DNA from 3 places in the Enterobacter ludwigii genome. Region 2 is predicted to be linked to each of the others. Evidence: predicted binding sites of a transcription regulator. Region 2 holds the regulator's gene; each other region holds the start of a gene.
The links. Region 2 encodes sigma-54, which starts transcription at its own class of promoters, with help from an activator protein. Its sites were predicted from a motif close to GTTGGCACANNTTTCGCTNT; they were not measured.
Positions count from the first base shown of each region.

Region 1: BH714_RS09950 (branched-chain amino acid ABC transporter substrate-binding protein) is a predicted target of sigma-54. The motif match lies at 1,839-1,858, and genes of this name have one in related genera.
Region 3: hypA (hydrogenase maturation nickel metallochaperone HypA) is a predicted target of sigma-54. The motif match lies at 2,384-2,403, and genes of this name have one in related genera.

Region 1 is NZ_CP017279.1:2,111,433-2,115,187, reverse strand. Features, by position in the region: gene BH714_RS09955 (ABC transporter permease subunit) at 1-446, opposite strand, end outside; gene BH714_RS09950 (branched-chain amino acid ABC transporter substrate-binding protein) at 547-1,668, opposite strand; gene BH714_RS09945 (YecA/YgfB family protein) at 2,094-2,762, shown strand; gene tyrP (tyrosine transporter TyrP) at 2,794-3,755, opposite strand, start outside.
Region 2 is NZ_CP017279.1:4,217,513-4,221,267, forward strand. Features, by position in the region: gene rapZ (RNase adapter RapZ) at 1-744, opposite strand, end outside; gene ptsN (PTS IIA-like nitrogen regulatory protein PtsN) at 790-1,281, opposite strand; gene hpf (ribosome hibernation promoting factor) at 1,364-1,651, opposite strand; gene rpoN (RNA polymerase factor sigma-54) at 1,674-3,107, opposite strand; gene lptB (LPS export ABC transporter ATP-binding protein) at 3,155-3,755, opposite strand, start outside.
Region 3 is NZ_CP017279.1:4,679,940-4,683,694, forward strand. Features, by position in the region: gene hypD (hydrogenase formation protein HypD) at 1-872, opposite strand, end outside; gene BH714_RS22020 (HypC/HybG/HupF family hydrogenase formation chaperone) at 876-1,148, opposite strand; gene hypB (hydrogenase nickel incorporation protein HypB) at 1,139-2,002, opposite strand; gene hypA (hydrogenase maturation nickel metallochaperone HypA) at 2,006-2,356, opposite strand; gene hycA (formate hydrogenlyase regulator HycA) at 2,567-3,031, shown strand; gene BH714_RS22040 (4Fe-4S dicluster domain-containing protein) at 3,102-3,710, shown strand; gene hycC (formate hydrogenlyase subunit 3) at 3,707-3,755, shown strand, end outside.

The DNA of each region.
Region 1 (3,755 bases), 2.1 Mb from region 2:
ATCTGAACGAACCCCTCACCGATATGCAGGCGAAGTACGCCATCCAGCATCGTGGGCACCCCTTGCTGACGTGGCCCCTGGCTCAGCTGCGCGTAGTTTTGCAAAATCAGTGACATCCCGATGGCGGAGATAAGCGGTGCCAGACGGGTAGAGTTGCGTAGCGGCTTATAGGCAATACGCTCGATAGTCCAGCCGTAAACACCGGTCACCACAATCGTGAAGATCAGCGTACCGAGGATAAGCAACGGGAACGACTGCAGGCCGAAGAAAGAGAGCAGCGCCAGGCCAATGGCGCAGAGGTAGGCGGAGATCATATACACTTCGCCGTGGGCGAAATTAATCATACCAATGATGCCATACACCATGGTGTAGCCGATGGCGATTAATCCATAGACGGAGCCCAGCGTTAAGCCATTTATTAACTGTTGCAGGAAGAATGTACTCATCATAGCGCGCTCGTTATTTTAAGCTGCGCGGCACGCGCAGCCTGATGTTTATTACGCGCCGACAGGCGAACCTGCCGGCGTTGAGCGTGACTCCGTCCCGTTACTGAACTTCCTTATATTTTCCGTTATCGTCCCACTGATACACCACGTAGTCAGACACTTTCAGATCGCCTTTGCTGTCCCAGGCTTTTTTGCCCATAACCGTGTCGACGGCATTGGCTTTCAGCCATTCGCTGGCCTTGGCCGAGTCTTTACCGCCCGTAGCCTTGAAGGCTGCGGCAATGGCCTGAACGGAGGCATAAGAGTAGAGGGTGTAACCTTCAGGCTCGAATTTTCCGGCGCGGAATTTCTCAATGACCGCTTTCCCATCCGGGATCAGACGCGGGTCTTTACCAAAAGTCATATAAATACCCTTGGTATATTGCGGTCCACCCGCCGCGGTCACCATCTCTTCGTTGACGATACAGTCGCCAGAGAAGAATTTCGCCTGCACGCCCTGTTCACGCATCTGGCGAACCAGCGGGCCGGCTTCCGGGTGACAACCGCCGAAGAACACCACATCCGGCTTTTGCGCGCCGATTTTTGTCACCAGCGCGTTAAAGTCTTTCTCACCACGGGATAAGCCCTCATACATCACATCCTGAACCCCGCGCTTCGCCAGCGCAGCTTTGGTGGCGTCTGCCAGCCCCTGACCGTAGGTGTCTTTGTCATGGATGATGACCACACGTTTGGCTTTCAGCTTATCGATAATGAAATCGCTGGCGACCTGGCCCTGCTGGTCATCGCGACCACACATGCGGAACATATCGGTCATGCCTCGTTCGGTAATGAGCGGGTTGGTCGAGCCGGGGGTAATGGCAAGGATCCCCGCGTCGCTGTACACCTCGGAGGCAGGCATTGTGGAAGAGGAGCAGAAATGGCCGACCACCGCGTTGACTTTATCCTGGTCGACCAGGCGGTTGGCGACGGCCACGGCTTGTTTCGGCTCGCAGGCATCATCCCCCTGAACCAGCTTAATCTTCTCGCCGTTAATGCCGCCTGCGGCGTTAATGTCTTCAGCGGCCTGCGTTGCACCGTGCCAGTACTGATCGCCATAGGTGGCGTTTGGGCCGGTAAACGGCCCGGCCACACCAATGACAATATCTGCATGCGCAGAAAATGCCGTCACCAGACAACCGGCCAGCACGAGAGAAAGGGGAGTTCTGATAAATTTCAGCGACATTATTATGTTCCTTAGCAAAGAGGTTTTTGCACCACGGCGTAAACCCGGACGCCGGCGGCGCAGCCAATCCAAAAACACGAGCAAGAACAAAATGCACTAAACGAACAAGATCCAGACAACGCCTGCGTAATACGGCGAGGTTTCCCTGCGCAGGTTCGCGCGAAGAACATTAAGCAAAATCGTTGCCAGAATGGTTAACCCATTGAGCGGGTTGTGACATGTTTGAGTATAGAGTGCGGTGATATGGCACCTTGTGGGACGCGATGAAATTACAGCGGAGATCACATATCGTTAACAACAAAGCCCATAAGTTGTGCAATGGTCACGATTTGCACGTTTTTGCAGCAATAAAGACCTAAACTTCAGATAGGAAAGCCGTGAGATATGTGTCAGGATCTTTTCCTTTTTTATCAGGAGTGTCAGCGATGACTGAAGGCCCATTGAATGAAAGCGAAATGGCGTGGCTGGAAGAGACATTAATGTCTTACGGTCATGACGATGCGTCCGTGATTGACGTGTCTGAACTGGACGGCATGCTTACCGCAGTCCTTTCCGGCCCTGTTGTCGTTGAGCCAGATACCTGGCTGGTGGCCGTGTGGGGTGGCGAGAAATACATTCCGCGCTGGAAAAACGATCGTGAAATGCACCGTTTTATCGATCTCTGCTTTAAGCATATGAACGACATTGCTGAGCGCCTGAGCGAATACCCGGATCAGTTTGAGCCGATGTTTGGTTACAACGATGTCGACGGCGAGAGCTATACCGTTGTTGAAGAGTGGTGTTATGGCTATATGCGCGGTGTGGCGCTGACGGACTGGTCAGCCTTACCGGAAGCACTGAAGGCCGATCTTGATGCGATTGCGCTGCACGGTACAGACGAGAACAGCGAGAAGCTGGATGAGCTGAGCGAAGACGAATATAAAGCCAGCATTGAGAGCATTCAGCCTGCGGCTCTGCGTTTGTACAATTACTGGGTGGACAACCCACAGCAGCCGGAAGCAAAAAAACCGATTGTTAACGGCACAAAGGTCGGGCGTAACGATCCGTGTCCGTGCGGCAGCGGGAAGAAGTTTAAGAGCTGCTGTTTGCACTAATAAAAAGGGGCTGATTTCAGCCCCTTTTTTGTTAACCCACTTCCGGTAGCATCCCTGCGGCTATCAAGCACTGCACCAGAATAATCATCACTCCGCAGGCAAACACCATGCACAGCAGCGGTTTGCCGCCCATGACGCGGTACCCTTGCTGAGGATGCTGCTGGCGGCTCTTCCAGGCCAGCAGGGAAGGGAGCAGCAGGGCCAGCACGGATAACGCCACACCTGCATACCCCAGCGCCATCACGAACCCACGCGGGTAAAACAGCGCGAACGCCAGAGGAGGCAGGAAGGTGACTGCCCCCGTCTGTAAGCGTCCTGCGGCAGTATTACGACGCTGGAACAGATCGGCCAGGTAATCAAACAGGCCGAGCGCCACGCCCAGGAATGAGGTGGCCAGCGCCAGGTCGGCAAACAGATGGACCGCCAGCTCAACGTGCGGGGAGGTGACTACCTCGCGCAGTGCCAGCAGAAAGCCGTTCAGGCCAGCGTGTTCCGCCATCAGCCCGGTAAAGGTCGACGCGTCAATGCTCCCCAGCGTCACCAGTTGCCAGAAAATATAGGCAATCAGCGGGATGGCGCTCCCCACCATAAAGACGCGGCGTAGCTTAAGGATATCGCCGTTCATATAGCTCACGATGCTGGGCACGCTACCGTGGAAGCCAAACGAGGTGAAAATAACCGGGATCGCGGACAGCGCCAGCCCTTTTTCCAGCGGCAGCGTCAGTAGATTGACCTTGTGAACATGCGGTACCAGCAAAACCAGCATCACAATCAGGAACAGTATTTTGGCGCTGAACAGAAAACGGTTAAACAGATCGACCAGCGAAGTCCCCACACAGACCACACCCCCGCCAATAAGCGCAAAGAAGATAACGCCCGTTGAAGGCGTGATGTCAGCGTCGAACCAGTCGTTAACGCTGGAGGCGATTAACTCGCCGGCGCCGCTGATATAGGCCGCGGTCAGGGCGTACATCAGAAACATCATGCTAAAGC
Region 2 (3,755 bases):
GGTACAGCCAATCGCTACGGTCAGGTAGCTACGGTTGTTTGTCTCCAGCATAGGTAACCATAGCTCAAGGTAGCTTCGCGTCTGGTAGATAAAATTGTGAACTTCTGTGTGTCTGTCGAGGAAGGCCGCGACGGGCTTATCGAGACCGGTCATTGGACGCAGCTTCGGATCCCAGTGCGGGTTCGGCAGGAAGCGCACGTCGAAAACATAATCCGCATCGATAGGAATACCGTGCTTAAAGCCGAACGACTCGAACACCATCGTCAGTTCACGCTCGCGTTTGCCCAGTAAACGGGTACGCAGCATTTCCGCCAGCTCATGCACGGACATTTCGGACGTATCGACAATCAGGTCAGCACGGGAACGCAGCGGTTCCAGCAGATCGCTCTCTTCGTCGATAGCACTTTCCAGCGAGAGGTTCTTGCTGGAAAGCGGGTGCAAACGACGGGTATCGCTGTAGCGACGGATCAGAGTATTGCGGTCTGCATCGAGGAACAGCAGCTGAGGCGAGAATGAATCAGGCAGGTTGCTCATTGCCTGTTCAAAGATTTCTGGCGATTCAGGCATGTTACGAACGTCGATACTGACGGCGGCAGAGATTTGCCTCTCCGCAAGCGTGCGTGCCAGGTCGGGCAGCAGCACGACCGGCAGGTTATCTACGCAGTAAAACCCCATGTCTTCCAGCGCGCGCAGGGCCACGGATTTCCCGGACCCTGAACGGCCACTGACAATCATCAGCACCATGTTCCGTTTCTCCTCAGGACAACAGATGTGAAGGCCATCTCCTGGTTATGCATCATCCTGATTGCCTTCTGCTTCAGTGATAATTTGATATAGCTCTTCATCACTTTGGGCTGCGCGCAGTCGACGGCAAATGGTTTTATCGGCCAGGCGTTTTGCGACCAGCGAAAGCGTATGCAAATGGGTTTTCGTCTGGTCGGCAGGCACCAGCAGCGCGAAGAGGAGATCGACGGGCTGATTATCGATGGCATCGAAGGCGATAGGCGTCTCCAGCTGCACAAACACACCGACGGCACGCAGGGTGTCCTCTTCCAGTTTGCCGTGCGGGATCGCGATGCCGTTGCCGATGCCGGTACTGCCCATTTTTTCACGGGTCAGGATCGCTTCGAACACGACCTGCGGCGGCAGGCCCAGCTGTTTTGCGGCCAGTTCACTGATGATCTCCAGCGCACGTTTTTTGCTCTGGCAGTGAACAGCACTGCGCGTACATTCCTGGTTAAGGACATTGCTCAGTTGAAGAGCGGAATCGTTGTTCATCATAATTTCACCTAAGCGCTAACTGTACAAACGGCCTGTTGTGTTTCACAACAGGCCTTCCTGCACCCGTTAACTGCCCGGACAATTAGTGTTGTTTCAGTTTGTCTTTATGTTTATTGAGCTGTCGTGCAAGCTTATCAATCAAGCCGTCGATAGCAGCGTACATGTCTTGCCCTTCCGCACTGGCATGGAGCTCACCCCCGTTGACATGCAGGGTCGCATCCGAGATATGAGTCACTTTCTCCACTTTCAATACAACATAGACCTGGTTGATCCTTTCGAAATACTGCTCGAGTTTCGCGAATTTAGCATTCACAAAATCACGTAAAGCCTCAGTAATCTCGACGTTATGTCCTGTGATATTGAGCTGCATAGTGTCTTCCTTATCGGTTGTGTCAGACCAGCTGTTTACGCTGGTTAGACGGCGGAATGGATAAAGACTCTCGATACTTCGCAACAGTTCGGCGTGCCACCATAATACCCTGGTCGGACAGTATGGTGGTTAACTTACTGTCGCTCAGTGGCTTCGCGGGGTTCTCCGCGGCGATCAACTTCTTCACCAGGGCGCGAATGGCCGTTGACGACGCTTCACCGCCGCCCTCGGTATTCACATGGCTGGAGAAGAAATACTTAAGCTCAAAAATACCGCGTGGGCTGTGCAGATACTTCTGCGTGGTCACGCGGGAAATGGTTGATTCATGCATCTCGACGGCCTGGGCGATATCCGCCAGCACCATCGGTTTCATATACTCTTCGCCCTGCTCAAAGAACGCCTGCTGCTGTTCGACAATACAGCGGCTTACGCGGAGCAGCGTATCATTTCGGCTCTCCAGACTTTTGATCAACCATCGCGCTTCCTGCAAATTGCTACGAATGTATTGATTATCGGAGTCGTTACGCACGCTGGTGCACATGGAGGCATACTGCTGGTTGATTTGCAGGCGAGGGATGCTGTCTGAGTTCAGTTCAACGACCCAGCGGTCATTGTGTTTTCTGACCAGCACATCCGGGATGACGTACTCGGGTTCGCTGGTCTGAATGGACTGACCGGGGCGCGGATCGAGGGACTGAATCAGATTGACCGCCTCTTTCAGCACCTCTTCTTTCAGGCGCGTGACGCGCATCAGGCTGCGGAAATCGTGGTTGGCCAGAAGATCCAGATGGTCGCTGATGATCAAGCGGGCTTCATCAAGCCATGGCGTCTCTTTACTGAACTGAGAAAGTTGGATAAGCAGGCAGTCGCGCAGATCTTTTGCGGCCACCCCAACCGGATCGAAACGCTGAATGCGCTTCAAAACGGCTTCTATCTCCTCGAGTTCAATCTCTTCGTCACCCATGCTTTCCAGAATTTCGTCCAGCGTGACGGTCAGATAACCGGTGTCATCCACGGCATCGACAATGGATGTCGCTATCGCGCGGTCGGTATCGGAGAAGGGGGTAAGTTCCACCTGCCACATCAGGTAATCCTGCAGTGACTGGGTAGTTTCACCCTGATAAACCGGTAGCTCATCGTCCTGGTAGTCTGCACGCGTACCGGAAGGGGTTCCGGCGGTGTAGATTTCATCCCAGCTGGCATCCAGCGGAAGCTCGTCCGGCATCTCTTTTTGTTCGAGCGCATCGGCGGTGTCGAGTGCTTCAGTATCCTGCGACTGCTGGGTATCTACCTCTTCATGAAGATCGGCTTGCTCCAGCAACGGATTGCTATCCAGCGCTTGCTGGAGCTCCTGCTGGAGTTCTAAGGTGGACAGTTGCAACAGGCGAATCGCCTGCTGTAGCTGCGGCGTCATCGCCAGTTGTTGGCTGAGCCGTAATTGCAAACCTTGCTTCATGTTCAGAGCATTTTTCTCCGGTTCGGCGTTACATTACCTCTACCCTATCAGAGTCTGAAGTCTTCCCCAAGGTAGACACGCTTAACATGATCATCTTCGAGGATCTGCTGCGGCGTACCGTGGGCGATCAGATTGCCCTGGCTCACGATGTATGCGCGTTCGCACACGGCCAGCGTTTCACGGACGTTATGGTCAGTGATCAGTACGCCAAGCCCGCTGTCGCGCAGATGCTCAATGATACGTTTAATGTCGATAACGGAGATCGGGTCAACGCCTGCAAACGGTTCATCCAGAAGGATAAATTTCGGGTTTGCAGCCAGCGCACGTGCAATCTCAACGCGACGGCGTTCACCGCCGGACAGCGCCTGACCGAGGCTGTCGCGCAGATGTTCGATATGGAACTCTTCCATCAGCTCGTTAGCCCGGTCCTGACGCTGTTCGCTGGTCAGATCGTCACGAATTTGCAGGACGGCCATCAGGTTATCAAAGACGCTCAGGCGGCGGAAAATGGAGGCTTCCTGCGGCAGATAGCCGATACCGCGACGCGCACGCGCATGCAGCGGCAGAAGACTGATATCTTCATCATCAATGACGATGTTGCCTGCATCGCGCGACACAATGCCAACGACCATGTAGAAGGTTGTGGTC
Region 3 (3,755 bases), 460 kb from region 2:
GACTCTGCAATCAGCCCCAGACCACGCCATTCGCTGTCGCCCTCGACGCTAAATACCTCGGCTATCGCCTGCTGGGCCACCACATTTCCACTGTCGGGGACGACACGGCGGTACTGATTTTCTACTGCACTCTGGGCTGCTATTTTCTGCTCAACCAGCATGGTCACGCCTTGCAGTAGATCAAGAGGTTCGAAACCAGCCACCACTAAAGGCCGTTCGAACTGTTCAGCGATAAAGCCGTAGGCCGCCGTCCCGATAACCATGCTGACATGGCCCGGCGCCAGAAAAGCGTCAATTCCGTTGTCCGGCTCTTCAAGCAGGCTGCGTAACGTCGGGATGAGCGTAATGTGCTGGCAAAAAAAGAAAAAGTTATCAATGTTGCGGGCTTTGGCCTGCTGCAGCGTGATGGCCGTGGCGGGCATGGTGGTTTCAAAACCAAGCCCGAAAAAGACGACTTTGCGGCCGGGGTTATGGGTGGCCAGCGTCAGGGCATCCATCGGCGAGTACACGATCCTGATATCCGCGCCCCGGGCTTTTGCCTGCAGCAGCGAGCCGTTTTTGCCCGGCACGCGCATCGCATCGCCAAAGGTACAGAAAATCACGTCAGGCTGGTGGGCTATCTCAAGGCAGGCGTCGATGCGTCCCATCGGCAGGACGCACACCGGGCAGCCGGGGCCATGGATAAACTCGATGTTTTCCGGCAGAAGCTGGTCGAGGCCAAATTTAAAGATGGCATGCGTATGCCCGCCACAGACTTCCATAATACGCAGCGGCTTTTCGGCGGTATAGCTCAGCCGTGCCGCCCGTGTTTTCAGATGTTCAATCAGCTGCATCACCTGCTCAGGCGCGCGATATTCATCAACGTAGCGCATGGTTTACCGCTCCTCGCCGTACAGCAATGCCCCGACGTCCGGCTCCACGTCGAACATATTCTGAAGGGCATCGAGCGTGTCGCGGGCCTCCGCTTCGTTGATGATGCTCATGGCAAACCCCACGTGCACCAGCACCCACTGACCGAGGCGTGAGGCGCCGGTTTCGTCGGTGCTGCCGACGAGCGTCAGGTCGACGTCGCGCAATATGCCGCACACCTCAACGCGGGCCTGATTCCCGTCAATGGCGTGAATTTGTCCGGGGACGCCTATGCACATCGTTCGCTCTCCAGCCAGTCCAGCCAGGCATCCATCCCGTCACCGCGGGTGGCGGACACCAGCATGATGTCAATCTCCGGGTTCACTTCACGGGCATAGGCCATGCATTTATCCACGTCGAAATTCAGGTACGGCAGCAGGTCAACTTTGTTCAGCAACATCAGCGAAGCGGCGGCAAACATATGCGGATATTTAAGCGGCTTGTCTTCACCTTCGGTCACCGAGAGCACCGCGACCTTATGTCGCTCACCGAGATCGAAGCTGGCCGGACAGACCAGGTTGCCAACGTTCTCAATAAACAGGATGCCGTTGTCCGCCAGCGGCAAGCGCGGCGTGGCGTCGGCAATCATTTGTGCATCCAGATGGCAGCCTTTACCCGTATTAACCTGAATGGCGGGCGTGCCGGTTTCGCGTATACGCGCGGCGTCGTTCACCGTCTGCTGATCGCCTTCGATCACCGCGCAGGATATGCGCCCGTTCAGGCGGTGGAGCGTTTGCGTAAGCAGCGTGGTTTTGCCGGAGCCGGGGCTGGAGACCAGGTTCAGGACCAGCTGTTTACGCGTGGCAAAGCGGGCGCGGTTGCGTGCTGCAATCTGGTTGTTTTTATCCAGAACGTTGATTTCCACCTCCAGCATCTGACGCTGGCTGAGCCCTGGCGCGTGGGTACCGGCGACGCCATGCCCGTAATGCAGGTCGCCCGCAGCGGAGTGTCGGGGGGCGAAGGTGATACCGGTTAATGCCGCTGCAGGACGAGGGGCAGGTGAAAAGGGTGCGGAGCGAAACGCGGTGTGAGGACGGTGTTCATCCCCTTCTATATACAGGTTGCCTTCAGCGCAACCGCAGGTACTACACATATTTTACTCCTTCTCGATTTCGAGACGTTGGATCTGCATGCCGTCATCCGCCACGATGCGAAGCTCGCTGCTCTGGCATTGTGGACAGCGCTGAACCTTCGAAGAAAGCAGAGTGACGTATTGCTGACACTGCGCGCACCAGCACTCCGCCTGCTGTTCTTCAATATGAAGTTCACAGCCTTCCGCCAGCGTGCCGCGGCACACCAGCTCAAAGCAGAAGGTCAGGGCGCTGGTTTCAACGCAGGAAAAGGCCCCGACCTGTAGCCAGACGCCGGTGACGCGTTTCGCATTGTTTGCCCGCGCCTGCTGTTCAATTAACTCGACGGCCCGCTGGCAGAGGGTGATTTCGTGCATGACGCCTCCTCAATGAATTGCCCCGATAATGCAATAACGGTGCCAGCTTGATTTTTGTTAAGGCGTGACGATGTCAATGCTGTCGAAATGACACGTCGACACGGCGCGATTGACACGCTTCTTTTGATTAAAATGGTTAAAAATCAATTAGTTAAAAACTGGCATGGAATCTGCTTAACAGCCGCTATCTCCATTAACCGGATACCTTTTATGACTATTTGGGAAATTAGCGAAAAAGCGGATTACATTGCGCAGCGCCATCAGCAGTTACAGGAGCAGTGGCACCTTTACTGCAACTCTCTGGTTCAGGGCATCACCCTGTCAAAAGCCCGTCTTCACCACGCCATGAGCTGTGCAGCGCAGGGGGATATGCGCTTTGTGCTCTTCGGCCATTTCACGATAAACGTCACCCTGGCAGACACCTTCAACAGCCACACCATCGAGTACTACGTCGAAACAAAAGAAGGTGAAAAACAGTGTATTGCGAAGGCGCAGCTGATGGCCGACGGGATGGTCGATGGTCACGTCAGTAACCGCGATCGCCAGCAGGTGCTGGAGCACTATCTGGAAAAAATCGCGCCGGTTTATAACGGCCTGTACGCCGCTGTTGAACACGATCTCCCGGTCAACCTGAAACAGCTGATGGATGGAAATACCTCAGCGAACGTGGCCTGACCATTGCGTGTCGAGAAGTGTCGACAAGACAGTTTTTCGTCAAAAATGACTATCACCAGAGGATGACCCGGTGAACCGTTTTGTAATTGCTGACTCGACGGTCTGTATTGGCTGTCGAACCTGTGAGGCGGCCTGTTCGGAAACGCACCGTCAGCACGGGCTACAGTCCATGCCGCGCCTGCGCGTCATGCGTAATGAAAAAGAGTCTGCGCCGCAGCTCTGCCACCACTGTGAAGATGCCCCCTGCGCGGGAGTCTGTCCTGTTAATGCCATCACCCGTGTCGAGGGGGCGGTGCAGCTGAATGAAAGTCTGTGCGTGAGCTGCAAACTGTGCGGCATTGCCTGCCCGTTCGGCGCGATTGAATTTTCCGGCAGCCGTCCGCTGCATATCCCGGCGAATGCCAACTCCCCGAAAGCGCCGCCAGCGCCACCTGCGCCGGCGAAGGTGAGCACGCTGCTTGACTGGGTTCCCGGCGTGCGTGCCGTTGCGGTCAAATGCGACCTGTGCAGCTTTGATGAACAAGGGCCAGCCTGTGTGCGTACCTGCCCGACGAAGGCGCTGATTCTGGTCAATATTCGCGACATCGTTCGCACCAGTAAACGTAAGCGTGAGCTGACCATTAACAGTGATTTCGGCGATCTTTCTCTGCTTCAGGCGCTGAACGAGGGGGCGAAATGAACGCGGTGATGATGATTACCAGCGCGGTGGCCTATTTTGCCGCCG